4 regions of the Providencia lanzhouensis genome follow, and region 3 is predicted to be linked to each of the others. Evidence: predicted binding sites of a transcription regulator. Region 3 holds the regulator's gene; each other region holds the start of a gene.
What was found. Region 3 encodes Fur, which represses iron uptake genes when iron is present. Its sites were predicted from a motif close to ATAATAATGAGAACNACTATCAA; they were not measured.
Positions count from the first base shown of each region.

Region 1: a site for Fur is predicted at 2,419-2,441, ahead of ACIH2S_RS08820 (TonB-dependent receptor domain-containing protein). Genes of this name have one in related genera too.
Region 2: a site for Fur is predicted at 1,932-1,954, ahead of ACIH2S_RS00945 (TonB-dependent receptor domain-containing protein). Genes of this name have one in related genera too.
Region 4: a site for Fur is predicted at 2,639-2,661, ahead of exbB (tonB-system energizer ExbB). Genes of this name have one in related genera too.

Region 1 covers NZ_CP174123.1:1,863,745-1,867,969, reverse strand. Annotated here, with positions in the region: gene ACIH2S_RS08820 (TonB-dependent receptor domain-containing protein) at 1-2,185, opposite strand, end outside; gene mdtH (multidrug efflux MFS transporter MdtH) at 2,603-3,808, shown strand; gene ACIH2S_RS08810 (lipoprotein) at 3,848-4,225, shown strand, end outside.
Region 2 covers NZ_CP174123.1:209,972-214,196, reverse strand. Annotated here, with positions in the region: gene ACIH2S_RS00955 (DHA2 family efflux MFS transporter permease subunit) at 1-322, opposite strand, end outside; gene emrA (multidrug efflux MFS transporter periplasmic adaptor subunit EmrA) at 327-1,499, opposite strand; gene ACIH2S_RS00945 (TonB-dependent receptor domain-containing protein) at 1,976-4,027, shown strand; gene ACIH2S_RS00940 (alpha/beta hydrolase) at 4,130-4,225, shown strand, end outside.
Region 3 covers NZ_CP174123.1:1,379,204-1,383,428, reverse strand. Annotated here, with positions in the region: gene ACIH2S_RS06410 (type I secretion system permease/ATPase) at 1-897, shown strand, start outside; gene ybfE (LexA regulated protein) at 1,071-1,364, shown strand; gene fldA (flavodoxin FldA) at 1,519-2,046, shown strand; gene fur (ferric iron uptake transcriptional regulator) at 2,276-2,722, shown strand; gene ACIH2S_RS06390 (bactofilin family protein) at 3,154-3,675, shown strand; gene ansB (L-asparaginase 2) at 3,852-4,225, opposite strand, start outside.
Region 4 covers NZ_CP174123.1:816,987-821,211, reverse strand. Annotated here, with positions in the region: gene exbD (TonB system transport protein ExbD) at 1,110-1,541, opposite strand; gene exbB (tonB-system energizer ExbB) at 1,547-2,488, opposite strand; gene metC (cystathionine beta-lyase) at 2,842-4,026, shown strand; gene ACIH2S_RS03695 (DedA family protein) at 4,165-4,225, shown strand, end outside.

The DNA.
Region 1 (4,225 bases), 480 kb from region 3:
CAAATGCATAGCGGTTAGTTAGGTTATCAATATTAAAATTCACATGAATATTTTTCGAAACATGGTATTGGCCTAACAAATCAAATGTAGTGGTTGAGTACAGCTTAGTTACTGGGGCAGCAGCGGTTCCCGCTAGCCACTCATGAGGGTAGTCTTTGCCTGAGTTATAACGAACTCGCAAACCTGTTTGTAGTTTTTGATCAAACATTTTCACCCCAACAATTCCGGTCATAACCTTTTTCGGTGGGATCCGTGAAGGTGATAATCCCCAAGCAAACCCAACAGAATTACATGCCGTTGGGAGGCGACCTAACTCCATTTCGTCTCTTGAACATAACTCAGAATTGTTATAAAAAGTCGCATCGAATGAACCAAATGCGTAATTAGAATCGTATTTCAGTTCAATTTCATAACCTGAGAGTTTAAAGCTGTCATAGTTTTTCATCACCACATATGGAGAATAAACTCCCGTTGGGTTTACACCTTGAGAAAGATACCCTTTAATATCATTATTAAAATAAGCCACACGTAATTCAGTATTATCTTCATCAAATATAAGATTTTCTTTTTCTACATTCATCCCAACTTCAAATGATTTAGCATGCTCTGGTTTTAATGGAACATCCGGAGAATACGAATAGGTTTGTCCTGATACAGTGCTCTCGAATAAACTCGGTTCTCTATAGCTATCAGAATATTTTGTATAAATATCAAATTCGTCAGTTACATGAAAACGAAGTTCACCCATTAAATCATTTTTCGGGCCGTAGCTAATACTTTTACCTAAAACATGGTCATCAACATCGAAAGCGTGAATACGCCACCCGACTAAAGTACTCACCCATTCCCCTTGATATGCCATATTGGTAAAGACGGATTTATTCGTTCCTTTAGCATTGCGCGTTACAGGGTCTAATTCCTCACCGGGTATTGTTCCTTCTGGAGTCCAAATCGGTTGATAGGTTTTAGTTAATGGCTTTGATTTTTGTTGCATATATTCCACACCGTAAGTGATATCGATAGGATAATCTGCAAACTCCGACGTATTTTCTAAATTAAAGCCCACTCGCTCATCGGTGTAGCGGTGCTGATATTGATTACCATAGTGTGCGGTAACATCATCCGTTGTGCCATTACGTTGTTTAAATTTCCCTTTTGTCCACCATAGACCTAAATTCATATCTACCCATAATGAATCGGGTTTATAAGAATAATTTAAAGAGGCAGTATCAATATCTGCAGTACCTAAAGACCACTGTGGCATTTTCCCATCGTATTGATACCAATACGCTGCTAAAACCTCACCCGCTTTTTGTTCATGATGGCGATAATTTAATTCAATACTTGAGTATGGGTTAAGAAAAATATTGGTTTTTAATAATGTTGACTCGCTTTCATAACTGGTATTAACCACTTCTTGCCCTGGCTTAATAGGAGCATCTGTATTTTCGTATTTATGATAACCATTTTTACCGGCGAAGAAGTTTCCTTGTTTTCTATCACTATGCGCCAGTAATATATCAAATTTATCATTTCGATATGCAACCCCTGTCGTGATAGAGCCATTATTAAAATGTGAATTTTTAACGCCATCTGAAACTCGATACCCAGATTCCCCTTTTTCATCTGAAGCGATAGTTGGGCGTCGGTTATTATTGTAAATATTCCCCTTAAATAAGAAACCAAATTGGTCACCTTGAGGAATAATACTGTTTGCTGATAATGTTTTTAATTTAACCGTACCTCCGATGGCTCCTCCTGAGAATTTACTCATAGAAGCCCCTTTTTCGATTTCAATTGTATCGATTAAATCCATATCCACATAAGTTCTATCTGTACTTCCTTGGTAACCACGCCATGTATTGGTTGATTGCAAACTGCCATCAATAATAATTGGCACTCGTCCATTTCCTTGCAATCCTCTAATACCAATATCTAATGCACCCGCTTCATTTCGTGCATTATTAACTTGTAATGAAGTTTTATTAGCAAATATATCTGAATTGGTTGTTCCTCTTACGGTAGAAATATCATTGGCGTCTATTTGCTTGCTATTTGGCTTTATTTTGCTGGCTGTGACGAGAATTTTATCTTTTTGAGTCGAAGTATTGGTTTGATTTGCTAAGGCTGTGTTTGTAGAACATATAATAATTAAACTAATTATACTTTTATTTTGAAATATCATTTAAGTAATGCCTTCATTAATTAATGATGATTAAATAGACGTGACGAAATAGCGTATAAAAATATGAGGATATTTTTTTATACTTTTCAATTTATGCATTTAAAGTAAATTTAAGTGCAATGCCATAGATGTAACTCGTTCGAAAAACCTTATTTATTGAATGGTTACGTACTTATTTCCCTTACAAATATTCACAAGCTTTGAAATATACATTAGTGATAATAATTATCAAGATCATAATAAGTATCATTATCATATTGTACCCCTCTAGCAAGCGTAGCCAACACCCCTATAATGGGAAATATGACGGATTTATCGATAAAAAAATATCATGGTGCATATACCATCATTCCCTCCAAACTCCTGATACTATTAATAAGAATCATTCCTTCCGTTACTATTTTTTTATGGTGTTTCATGGCGCAGGTATCACGGGCAAGAAGCCTCGGCAAATATTTCCTTTTACTCGATAATATGCTGGTTGTTCTTGGCTTTTTCGTGGTTTTCCCTTTAATTTCAATTCGTTTTGTTGAGCAGCTTGGCTGGGCAGCTGTGGTGGTTGGGTTTGCCCTTGGGCTTCGCCAGTTTGTGCAGCAAGGATTTGGGATTTTTGGGGGAGCGATTGCCGACCGATTTGGTGCAAAACCGTTAATTATTATCGGGATGCTGTTGCGTGCCGCAGGCTTTGTGTTGATGGCTTTGGCGTATGATCCTTGGGTGTTATGGCTTTCTTGTATATTGTCTGCCCTTGGCGGCACCTTGTTTGACCCTCCTCGTACCGCTTTAGTGATTAAATTGACCCGCCCTTATGAGCGTGGGCGTTTTTATTCATTATTGTTTATGCAGGACAGCGCTGGCGCGGTGATTGGGGCATTAATTGGTAGCTGGCTTTTACAGTATGACTTCCACTATGTTTGCTGGGCTGGCGCGGCGGTTTTCGTGATTGCGGCTCTACTTAATGCTTGGCTACTTCCTGCTTATCGCATTTCCACCATCAAAGCCCCTATTCGTGATGGGATGCGTCGAGTCTTGAAAGACACCCGCTTTGTGACTTATGTGATCACGCTTTCTGGCTACTTTATGCTGTCAGTACAAGTAATGCTGATGTTTCCTATCGCCGTTAACGAATTGGCTGGCACACCAACGGCGGTGAAATGGATGTATGCCATTGAAGCGGCAATTTCCCTGACACTGCTTTATCCGATTGCCCGCTGGAGCGAAAAACATTTCCGCTTAGAGCAACGTTTGATGGCAGGGTTATTTTTAATGAGCCTGAGCATGTTCCCTATCGGAATGACCACATCGGTCAATATTCTGTTTGTGTTGATTGGCATTTTCTATTTAGGCACTATCACCGCCGATCCTGCTCGTGAAACCCTGAGCGCATCCCTTGCCGACCCTCGCGCTCGTGGTAGTTATATGGGCTTTAGTCGACTCGGTCTTGCGCTAGGCGGTGCCGTTGGCTATACCGGTGGCGGTTGGATGTACGATATTGGGCACCAATGGAATATCCCTCAGCTTCCTTGGTTCTTGCTCGGCACTATTGGTTTTATCACTTTGTGGGCGCTTCATCGCCAATTTAACCGTAAAAAAATTGAAACAGTCATGTTGAGCGGGCAGTAATACGTTACACTTGGGTTATTACTGTATAAAGGAGTGATTATGAAAAACATTTTCTTAGCATCTATCTTTGGATTGCTATTTATTCTCACGGGTTGTGACAAATTAACCGAATTTACTATCAGTGAATCACAAATTAACAGTTACCTTGCGACCAAGGTTAAATACGAAAATAATATCGGTATTACTGGGTTTGCAGATGCGGATATCACCTTGCATAACTTGCAATCAGAAATTGGTCGTAGCGAGCCGGGCATTATTGCATTAAAAGGCGAAGCCACTGTCACAATGAATTCACTGCTTGGTGCTGCGGCGGCTGATATTGCACTGACCTTAACCGCGCGCCCTGTTTTTGATGCACAAACAGGCTCTATCTATTTGAAAGAGCTGAAAATTACCCAATATAAAATTACACCAGAA
Region 2 (4,225 bases), 1.2 Mb from region 3:
ATAAAATCAGCATGCCAAGGCTATCAGAAAATCCACACAGTAATGAAAATAGCGTAAACAGTGCCGTTGCCCACAGGAAGACTCTTATTTCCCCAAACCGTTTGGCTAGAAAACCGGAAATCGCGATAGAGATGGCGTTCGATACCCCAAACGAGGTGATCACCCACGTCCCCTGAGAGACAGACACCCCAAGATTTCCCGCAATTGTCGGGATAGCCACGTTAGCAATCGTGGAGTCCAACACCTGCATAAATGTCGCCAGAGACAGGGCGATAGTCGCCCAGACGAGTTTAGCCCCTTTTAGCGGTTGAATATCAGCCATGGGACTAATCCGCGTTATCGCTGATAATGGTGTCGATCACCTGATCCACATCGTTTAACTTCAGCACCAAAACATCACTTTCAAACGCAGGAGTCGTGCGTTGAACTTCTGACAACACGGGACCATTTTGGTCTTTAATATCGATGGTCACATTCATGGATAAACCGATGCGCAGCGGGTATTTCGCCACTTGCTCAGGGTCTAACTCCACACGGACAGGTAGGCGCTGCACCACTTTGATCCAGTTCCCCGTGGCATTTTGCGCAGGTAGCAATGAGAACGCACTTCCCGTCCCCATATCCAGCCCCACTACGGTGCCTTTGTAATTTACATTGCTACCATAAAAGTCACTGTTAATCGTGACTGGCTGACCGATACGCACATTTTCAAGTTGCGTCTCTTTAAAGTTAGCATCGACCCAAACAGGCTGAACCGGCACAATCGCCATTAACGAGCTTTGCGGGCTAACTTGGGAACCCACTTGCACATTACGGCGAGAAACATATCCCGTCATCGGGCTTTTGATTTCTGTCCGCTGTAGATTGATCCACGCACTGCGCACACTATCAGCCGCTTGTTGCACCGCTGGCTGGTTTTTCAGTGCCGTATTACGCAACAACGCGCGGTTGGCGTTATATTGTTGAATCGAAATATCCAGCGCCGCTTGCGCCAGTTGAACAGCTTCTTGAGAGTGCTGTAAGTCCTCTTTTGAAATCGTCCCACTGCGACCTAATGCGGCACGGCGCTGATAATCTTTTTGCGCTTGTGCAAGCGAAACTCGATTTTGTTGGATTTGGGCTTGGTACTGATCTCCATTGATATACAACTCTTTAGTTTTGCGCACCGTAGACGCTAAATCATGTTTGGCCTGTTCATAAGCCAGTTGCGCATTGGTTTTATCTAATACCACCAGCACATCACCTGCTTTCACCAAGTCGGTATTCTCAAAGTTCACTTGAGTGACATTTCCGGTAGTTTGCGCAACGATAGGGATCTGCAAACCCGACACATAGGCATCATCGGTATATTCTTGAAAACGCAGAACCAAAAACCAATACACGCCATAGGCGACAAACAGCAAAACAAAAATAACCGTGGCGATGATCATCCACAGTGTTCTTTTATTTTCTTGTTTCGTTTTTTGATGTTCTTCAATTGAATTTGTCGGTTGTTCCATAATAACTCTCAAGGGAAATAGACTTTATTTAAGCAATAAACCTATCTTTACGAACTCACCGTGATAATGCAATAGCCAACTGTTTTATATTAACTAAATATCCATTTTAATTTTTATTTTCTGTTTTAAATCAATCTTCAATCTTGTTTTTAAATTAGAAAAATCAAATGCAATCAAAAAAAGATGAGATTATTTAAAGATAATAAAAAACATTCTAAATAAGATAATTGCGAATCGTTAAATAATAATTGGTATTTATTTCTTTCACTCCAGAAAAGTCATTCTCTCGTTTTTTAGTCCATTTTCTACCATGTGTACGGCTTTTTACTCTCTCTAGTTCCCTCGCAAAAAATGTTAACCGTGATCAAACTTTGCCCAAAAAATAGCTCGCTAATTATTTATTTTCTATCTGCATCTGTGTTAATATTCGCAAACATTATGATTATCATTATCATTTAGTTTTACTAGGGAAAAACATGAAAACGCACTATCACTACTCTTTAATCGCTGCGGGTGTTTGCGCAGCATTGGCTTCATTTAGCGCCACAGCAGAAGAAAATTCAGACAAAATGATCGTTACGGCATCGGGTTATTCCCAGCAATTACGCGATGCTCCTGCCAGTGTTACCGTTATTACCGCCGAGCAACTACAAAACAAACCTGTGCGCGACTTAGCCGATGCAGTCAAAGATGTTGAAGGTGTCAGCGTCGTCGGAAGCGCCAATAAACAAGATATTAATATTCGCGGGTTATCCGGCGAATACACCTTAATCTTGGTGGATGGTCGTCGTCAAAATAGCCGTGAATCTCGCCCAAATGGTAGCGGCGGCTTTGAAGCGGGCTTTATGCCGCCTGTTGAAGCTATCGAGCGTATCGAGGTGATCCGTGGTCCTATGTCCTCCCTGTATGGCTCTGATGCCATGGGCGGCGTCATTAACATCATCACCAAGAAAGTGACCAATGAATGGCACGGTAGCGTGACTACGGGCGCAATTATTCAAGAAAATAGCGAAAGCGGCGATTCCATGGACGGTAACTTCTACCTGTCTGGTCCGCTGATCAAAGATAAACTCGGTTTACAACTGTACGGTGGCGGGGATTACCGTAAAGAAGACAAAATTCCAGATGGTCATGATAAAAAGGACAATAAAAGCCTGACCGCGAAATTAACCTTCACGCCGATGGAAAATCAAACCTTCTTATTTGAAGCGGGTAGAACCACCCAAGAACGCTATGCGGAACCGGGTAAATCACTGGCGGAATACTCCATGTTCAATGGTGTAAAACGTGATAATACCAAGTCTGAAACTCACAATAACCGTAACCATATGGCGCTGACCTACAAAGGCGATTGGGATGTTATCCAAACGGAAGTGAGTGTTTATCAAGAACAAACCAAACGTAAGACTAAAGCCGAAACCAAAGACGCAAAAACGGGGCTGTATAATTACGCTTATGAAGCGCGCGTACCAGAAATTACTAACACGGTAGTGGATGGTAAAGTCACCGCCTTCTTGCCGGATAATATCTTAACGGCGGGGACTCAGTACCAACACGCCAAACTGAAAGATACCTCCGCAACTGGTGCGAAAACCACGGAAAATGTCTCGTTAACCGCAGATCAATACGCTCTGTTCTTAGAAGATGAATTTACTGCCACTGAAAACCTGATTTTAACCGGTGGCATTCGTTTAGATCACCACGAATTCTATGGCGACCACTGGAACCCACGCGGCTATGCGATTTATCATTTAACCGATGAAATCACCATCAAAGGTGGGGTCTCGCAAGCATTCCGTGCACCAACCCTGCGTGAAATTAGCCCGAACTACAAAACCTCGACAGAAAAAGGTAAAGGGATCATTTACGGTAATGACAACCTGAAACCTGAAAAAAGCTTTAACCAAGAAATTGGTATCGCATATGACCATGAATCTGGCTTCAACGCGAGCCTGATGTTCTTTAATACTGACTTTAAAAATAAGCTCACCAGCTACTACACCGGTGATAAAGACCCAGTGACAGGCTTAAACCTGTACACCTATGACAACGTCGGTGAAGCCAATATTAAAGGGGTAGAAATCGCAGCAGGTATTCCATTTGCCGAAGATTGGAACCTTAGCCTGAACTACACTTACACCGATTCAGAACGTAAAAGTAATGATGAAAAACTCACCAGTGGCGAATCCCTCAAAGGCTACCCATTGGATAAAACGCCGAAGCACTTAGCCAATGCGAAGTTAGATTGGCAATATAGCCCAGACCTCAACTTATACACCCGTGCGCATTACGAAGGTGAGCAAGTGTGGGCTGCACAGCGTAACGGTTCTTCCGTTCCACGTTACCGTAAAGGCTATACCACTATGGATGTGGGCGCGACTTATCAGCTACTGAAAAATACCAAGCTGAATTTTGCGGTGTTAAATATTGCCAACGAGAAAGGCTCTAAGATTGACGCTGAGAATGGCGGTAACTGGGATGTTGAAGATGGTCGCCGTTACTGGGCGAATGTCAACGTGACATTCTAATCCCTGATTGCGGGTATGATGCTTATCGCTGATTACCCGCTGATTCTTTTTAGTTCGATGACAATCCCAATGATAAAAAAACGGTTTATAGCGAGTCTCTTGATGTGTATCGCAAGTATGTGTATCGCAAGCAATACTTGGGCGCGTCCCAACCCGAATATTCCTGAATTCGATGCGCGTGTGGCGGACGTATATACG
Region 3 (4,225 bases):
CTTGTCGCTTTCAATATGTTAAGTGCTCACGTTACTCAGCCTATTCTACGCTTTGCTCAAATTTGGCAAGACTTCCAACATACCATTATTTCTCTGCGTCGCGTTGGTGATATTCTTGATAAACCTATTGAAAATGAACGACAAGGCATTGCCAGCTCAAGCACCATTCAAGGGGAAATTGAGTTTCAAAATATCCGCTTTCGCTATCAACCTGAAACCCCTGAAGTGCTAAGTAACCTGACGTTATCCATCAAAGCCGGGGAATTTATTGGTATCACAGGGCCATCTGGTTCAGGAAAAAGCACCCTCACCAAATTGTTACAGCGGCTATATATTCCTCAACATGGGCAAGTTATTGTGGATGGAATGGATTTAGCGGTGACAGATACTGTCGCGTTACGCCGCCGAATGAGTGTCGTCCTTCAAGAAAGCACCCTTTTTGTAGGAACAATTGCAGAAAATATCCGATTAAGTTACCCACAAGCGAGCGAAGAGCAATTAGTCCATGCTGCAAAATTGGCTGGAGCCTATGAGTTTATTATGTCTCTGCCTGAAAACTTTAATTATCATTTATCTGAAAAAGGGTTAAATCTCTCTGGCGGTCAACGTCAGCGTATTGCTCTTGCTCGAGCCTTAATTACTGAACCTGATATTTTAATTCTCGATGAAGCCACCTCTGCGCTGGATTACGAATCAGAATCTGCCATCATGAAAAATATGCCGTTAATCACGCAAGGCAGAACTGTGATTAGCATTGCGCATCGTCTCAATACTATTATGAACGCCGATAAAATTTACGTGATACGAGATGGTGAAGTCGCCGAAGCGGAAACTCATCAGAACCTTCTAAAACTGAATGGCCTTTATGCCAATTTATGGCAACAACAGACTCGTTAACCTGAAGAAAAAAGCATCACTTACTCTTTGGGTGATGCTTTTTTCTTAAAAGTGCTTTTTTTTTAATCTATTAGATGAATTAGCGGGGTATGCACCTATGGTACTAGGGGTTCAGCTAGGGTATCATTGCCCGCTGAATTACTGGCACACCCCTTCCGTTAGCAATAGTAGATATGGCAAAAGAACAAACTGACCGCACCACACTGGATTTGTTCGCAGAAGAACGCAGGCCTGGGCGACCAAAAACTAGCCCGTTGTCGCGGGATGAACAATTACGAATCAATAAGCGAAATCAGCTAAAACGAGACAAAGTCAAAGGGCTACGTCGAGTTGAGCTGAAATTAAATGAAGACGCTGTCGCGGTCTTAAACCAATTAGCTGAAGAGAAAAACATAAGCCGAAGTGAGCTAATTGAAGAAATTTTGATGGCTCAACTTGAGCAGGTTAGTGAGACAATTGATCGCTAGCCGTATCTGGGTAAATCACACAAATTTGACAGACTAACACTGTTTTTTTCGCCAAAATAAGGCGCAAAATTTTACCTATTTTCGTTCTATTTTTAGTTCTAGCAGAATCGGTAATTTATACTCTCTACTAGAAAAACAAGAGGTTAATCACTTTATGGCAGTTATAGGCATTTTCTTCGGAAGTGACACAGGTAACACAGAAAATATTGCCAAAATGATCCAAGAAAGATTAGGCAAAGATGTTGCAGAAGTTCACGATATTGCTAAATGCAGCAAAGAAGATATCGAAGCGTTTGATATCCTACTTCTTGGCATCCCTACGTGGTACTACGGTGAAGCTCAGTGTGATTGGGATGATTTCTTCCCAACATTAGAAGAAATTGATTTTGACGGTAAGCTTGTCGCACTGTTTGGTTGTGGAGACCAAGAAGACTACGCAGAGTATTTCTGTGATGCGATGGGAACTATCCGTGACATCATTGAGCCGCGTGGTGCAGTGATCGTCGGTCATTGGCCAACTGAAGGCTACCACTTTGAAGTTTCTAAAGGTATGGCGGACGATAACCACTTTATCGGTCTTGCTATCGATGAAGATCGTCAACCAGAACTGACTGAAGAGCGTGTTGACGCTTGGGTTAAACAAATCTCCGAAGAGATGTCTCTGGCTGAAATCCTTGGCTAATAATGACATAGATTGTCAATTAAAAGCGGGAACCATTCGATATGATGGATTAATCTTCCTATCTAATGGACTCGCTTTTAAGAACGAATCAAAATAATGAGACAATGCATGGTTTCTATTTTTATTTTCCATGCCTATAATTGTAAATCAGTTTAGAAGACAACTGGATTTTTGTTAAAAACGTCTCATTATTGTTAAATTTATGATTTAAAATACAGGACAAGCCCGCATGACAGACAATAATAAAGCATTGAAAAATGCAGGACTCAAAGTCACTCTTCCAAGATTAAAGATTTTGGAAGTACTTCAGGAGCCTGAGTGCCATCACGTCAGTGCGGAAGATCTCTACAAAAAGCTGATTGATATTGGTGAAGAAATCGGGTTAGCCACTGTTTACCGCGTATTAAACCAATTTGATGATGCTGGTATTGTGACTCGTCACAATTTCGAAGGTGGAAAATCCGTATTTGAATTAACTCAGCAACACCACCATGACCACTTGATCTGTTTAGATTGCGGCAAGGTTATCGAATTCACTGACGAATCAATCGAAAAGCGTCAGCATGACATCGCTGCTCGTCACGGTATCAAACTCTCTAACCACAGTTTATATTTGTACGGTCACTGTGCTGAAGGCGATTGTCGTGAAAATAGTGCTGCGCACGAAGCTAAATAATGACTTAATCAGGCGCGAATAACTAAAAGCGCGCTTTATTTAATGAATCATTTAATGTTAATTATACCCACTTAATGTTTATTAGTGGGTATTTTTATTTGAACATACTTAACATTTCCCTATTTCTGCTCTTTAGCTGAAAATTAGCGACTATTTTTTAAAAATACATAGCTTCATTTCTTCAGATAAAACCAAAATCATCCTCTATTCTTTAATTTGTTATGTGCTATTTTAATTTATACTAATTATCAAATTTGTGTGTAAGAGATTAAGGAATGAAGAAAACATATCTGTTTTTGAACATAAGTTTTTTCTTCTGGTTTCTTACTTTGATAGCGTGGTTTTTTAGATATACCATCGTGGCATCCGTTGCCTTTATATCTTCGATCATTTGTTTAGTTTTATACTTCAATTACAAAAAGGTTAGTCGCATGTTCAATAAAAAACAAAGCAAACCAGAACCCACTCCCACTATCAATAAAGAAGAAATCATGCAGCAAATTGCTGAGGAAAAAATGCAAGTATCGTCACCAATGATCAGCGAAGAAAAAACCAATACTATCATCGCCAAAGATGTTGTATTTGAAGGCAATATTACCTCCAATGAACAGGTTCATATCTATGGCACAGTCATTGGCAACATTGCTGGTAAAAATAATACCGTTAAAATCATGCAAAATGGTCAAGTTACCGGCAATATCACCAGCAATGAGTTGTGGGTAAACGGTAAAGTGGAAGGGGAATGTATTTCAGAAACCATTAGTATTGATACTAATGGTGAAATCTACGGCACGATTCGCTATTCAAATTTATCCATCAAAAAAGGCGGAATTTTTTCTGGTTTAGCAGAAGTCAAATCTGCGGTTAAATCAGAAGGTAATGTTGCCGTATTTAAAGAAAAATCTAAACAAGGAAAACCAGAAGCTCAAACACCTGACGTGGGTTCTTTATAATTAAATTTGTTAAATAGATGATATAGAATTGCTCGATAATAACTGATTTACCTTATTTATAGGTATTTATTGTCGAGTTATTTTGATTATACAAATTAACTCATCCCCAAAAGAACACGGCTTATACGTAATAAAAATAGAATAAAGGCGACATCTCTGCCGCCTATTATTAAATATTAATATTGTTCAAACATCTCTTGGATTTTTTTCGGATCTTTCGTTTGTGTTAAGGCTAATTGCAGTAACACACGAGATTTTTGTGGATTCAATCTTTCAGATGCCACAAATCCATATTCGTTATCATTCACTTCTGCATTTCGCGTTGTATAGCCTGTCGGTACGCGACTAGAACGCACCACGACAACATCCTCTTTCGCTGCATTAGCTAATGCATCAAAAATAGTTTTATACATATTCCCGTTACCAACACCGGCACTCACTATACCTTTAACACCTTCTTCTCGCAGTGCTTTTACTGGTGCTGAAGATGCATTCGCATAGTTATAGACAATACCCACTTCCGGTAATTTATCTAATTTGCTCACATCAA
Region 4 (4,225 bases), 560 kb from region 3:
AACATGCATAAAAAAAACGCCATCTTAATGATGGCGCATGGAAGTATAGTCTTATCTTATTTATAGAGGAGTATAATATGAAATATTTTTATTACATCATTTTGCTGTGTGTCGTCTAAAGTCAGCCCATTTGACTTCAGTAATAACATCCGAACTTACATCTAACAACTGAACATCGTACACTCGAGTATGATTGATTATATTTATTTTTAATATAAAGCCTAATCAAACAGCGACTAGTACTTTATTTATTCCCTAGCATTAGTAAATTGAAAAATAAAAAACTCGAGATGAAAAGTTATTAAAAAGTATTTCTAAATGTTATTGGCTGCATTATAGCGCTCATGAAATGTTGCGCAAGTGTTTTTTTATTTTATTTAAGAAGCATTAGCAATAAGTCAAAAAAACAATAAATAACAATGTATTGAACCCAAAAAACACTAATAAACGTGTCAGCTTTGCATTTATAACAGTAATTACATATTTATATTTCATTGTTCAAGTACATTTAAAATATTTTTATTAATAACACTTATATTAATAAAATTATCCAGCTTATTTACTCGCTTTTTTTATCATTTCAATTAGATTTAAATGTATTAATAATTTTTATTATTCTCTTTTTTTGTCTGAACTTCATCTAATGGGTTAACCCTGCTGTTATTTTGAACGATGATATCGCCTTTATTCATGATTATTCTAATAATCAGTAAGTTCCATGGTAATTCACACAAAACACTCTAAAATCGATACTCTTAATTTGGGTATTCAGAGAAATTACTCTGTATGTGAATAATCCCGCACAATATGGATGGTTTATTTTCAATTAACCTTATCAAGCCTTTTTTAAACGTGGTTTTATGTGAGCAGAATTTAAAATCACTCTAACTTAAATAAAATTAGAAGAAATTCCGAATAAAATTAAACCATTTGTTTGTGAAACTATAAAGAGAGAGCATTTTTTTATCAGAAATGTTGCAAGAATATGCAAAAGATATGATGGATGAAAATTGATAGGCATAAAAAAATGCGTTTTATCTCAAAGCATCAACGTGAGAATGACATCCGCGATGCAAAGATAAAACGCATTACTACGTAAAACAACTTAGCTATTTAGCATTAGCCGCTGTTGCTTCCATACCGACTAAACCAATCTTGAGATACCCCGATTGACGCAATGCATTCATTACATCCATCATCGTTTCATAATCCACACTTTTGTCCGCTTGGAAGAAAATTGTGGTTTCTTTATTGGTGTTTGTCGCTTGATCAAGGGTTGAACCTAACTGCTCTTTACTAACCGCTTGCTCGCCGATAAACAGCTGACTATCTGATTTCACAGTTAAGAATACTGGCTTTTCTGGTCGAGGCTGAGGCTTCGCAGTGGAAGCAGGTAAGTCGACTTTAATATCAACGGTAGCCAGTGGCGCTGCAACCATAAAGATAATCAGCAGAACCAACATAACATCGATAAACGGTGTTACGTTGATTTCATGCATTTCACCGCTATCGTCTTGTTCGTCACCTAAACGCATTGCCATAATAATTACCTTGCTTTGCTGTTTGCCAGATCGAGGTCACGCCCCAGTAACAACGCTGCTTGTGCAGCAACATCACCCACTTGACCACGATAGTTGTTGATCATACGAGCAAAAATATTATAGATAACCACCGCAGGAATCGCGGCAATAAGACCGATTGCCGTTGCCAGCAGCGCTTCTGCGATCCCTGGAGCAACAACCGCTAAGTTTGTGGTTTGTGAGTGGGCAATACCTATGAAGCTATTCATGATCCCCCACACTGTGCCAAATAGACCGACAAATGGAGAAATCGCTCCAATTGTTGCTAAATAGCCATTTCCACGCCCCATATAACGGCTGATTGCAGCAACCGCTCTTTCTAAACGGAAACCTGTACGGTCTTTAATACCCGCAAGATCTTGACTGTTTGCCGAAAGCGCTCTTTCCGTTGTCGCTTCAGCTAATAACATGCGCGTAATGCTACCTGCTTTAAACCCTTCCGCGATAGATACCGCTTCATCAAGAGATTTTACTTCTGCAATTGCTTTTGCTTCATCTTTTAAACGACGACGTGCAATTAAAATCTCACTTCCTTTGGATAAAAATAGCGCCCATGTAATCACGGATGCGAGTAACAGACCAATCATCACCGTTTTTACAACAACATCTGCGTTTTGATACATACCCCAAACCGATAAATCCTGATCAAAACCGCCACCGTGAGCTTCAGTCGCAATCTCAACATTTTCAGTCACTACCGTATTTGTCACGACAGATTCCGGTGTTGCTACTGGAGTTGTCGTTGCTTGAGTTGCAGTCACTTCCGTTGTGGAAGGAGTATTTGCAGGAGCGGCTGTTGAACCTTGGTTAGCTACTGGTGTAGTAGGTGTGACAGCGGGTGTTGTTTCTGCGGATGCCGTGCCCATTAAGCCGATCGCCAATAGAATAGAAGCTGTTAATTTACGCATCAGTTGGCCTTTACTCTCTTATTTTGTGTTGTATAAAAAAATTTATATCGATGATTGTGCCATTCATCGACTAACCATTAAAAGCGAAATTTGATTCACGCATTCATCTCTTTTCGTCAAGATGTCAGATAATATCAAACACACCACGAATTGATAGTAATTATCATTAGTATTCGCAATTTTTTGTCGCTTATCAACATAACCCTTCGAGAGACGACTCGATTTGCTGCTTGATAATGAAGAAAATTCAGCTAACCACTTTTGTTCTTGCTCTGGTAGACCAAAATCATTTAACGTCAGGTGATAACTTGGCCAATCATTTGATTTTCTATCGGTAAATAAGGGATAACTCAATGGCAAACATAAGACCAGAAACCCAGCTCGTGCATCTTGGTAGAAACCCTAAATTCACTCAAAAAGGGGTAAACCCTGTCATTCAACGTACCTCTTCCGTGATTTTTGATTCGGTAGAAGATAAAAAGCATGCTGTACGCAATCGCGCAAATGGCGTATTAATGTATGGTCGCCGAGGTACACAGACCCATTTTGCTTTCCAAGAAGCGATGACCGAATTGGAATGTGGTGCTGGCTGTGTTCTTTACCCTTCAGGTGCAGCAGCGATCACCAATGCCATTATGTCATTTATCAGCGCGGGGGATCATATTCTGGTCACGGGGTCAGCCTATGACCCGACACAAAACTTCTGCGACAAAATCCTCACTAATTTGAATGTTGAAACGAATTATTTCGACCCATTAACTGGCGCAAAAATTGCCGATTTAATCCGTCCAAATACCAAAATTGTTTTTTTGGAATCGCCAGGTTCTATCACTATGGAAGTCCATGACCTTCCTGCTATTGTAAAAGCCATTCGTCAAAAATCCCCAGAAATCATTATCATGCTCGATAATACATGGGCTGCGGGTGTCTTACTTAAACCTCTTTTATTTGATGTAGATATCTCTATTCAATCCGCGACAAAGTACATTAATGGTCATTCAGATGGCATGTTAGGGGTCGCTGTTGCCAACCAGCGCTGCATCGAAACTTTGCGAGAAAATTCATATTTATTGGGGCAAACTGCCGATCCTGATACTGTTTACATGGCTGGTAGAGGTCTTCACACCTTACCAACCCGCCTCAAGCAGCATGAAGCGAACAGTTTAGCCGTCGCAAACTGGTTAGTAGAGCATCCCGCTGTGGCACATGTTTTTCATCCTGCACTTCCAGGCCACCCTGGGCATGAATTCTTTAAACGGGATTTTAGTGGCTGCAACGGGTTGTTTTCATTTCAATTAAATTCGCGGTTATCCCCTAAACAGTTCAGCGATTTTCTCGACCACTTTAGCCATTTTAAAATGGGGTATTCATGGGGCGGGTTTGAATCACTGATTCTTGGTTATCAAACCGAAGATTTACTCAGTATGCGCCAATACAATTATCAACCGGATAGTGGGTCGTTTTTCCGTCTGCATGTCGGCTTAGAACACCCGCAAGATCTCATTGATGATTTACAACGTGCTTTCGCGCGCATTTAAACATCAACATTCCGTCCTTAATTATTAGGCAGTTAATCACTGCCTTTTAGATAATTACCCAAACAAATCAAACTAGGCTGAAATTTTTCCTGTAATATAGAGCCCAATGATTCGCTTTATGCAGATACAGGAACGATTATGGAAGTCATACGCGAAATCGTACTGGCACTTTGGCAACACGATTTTATGAAGCTCGCCA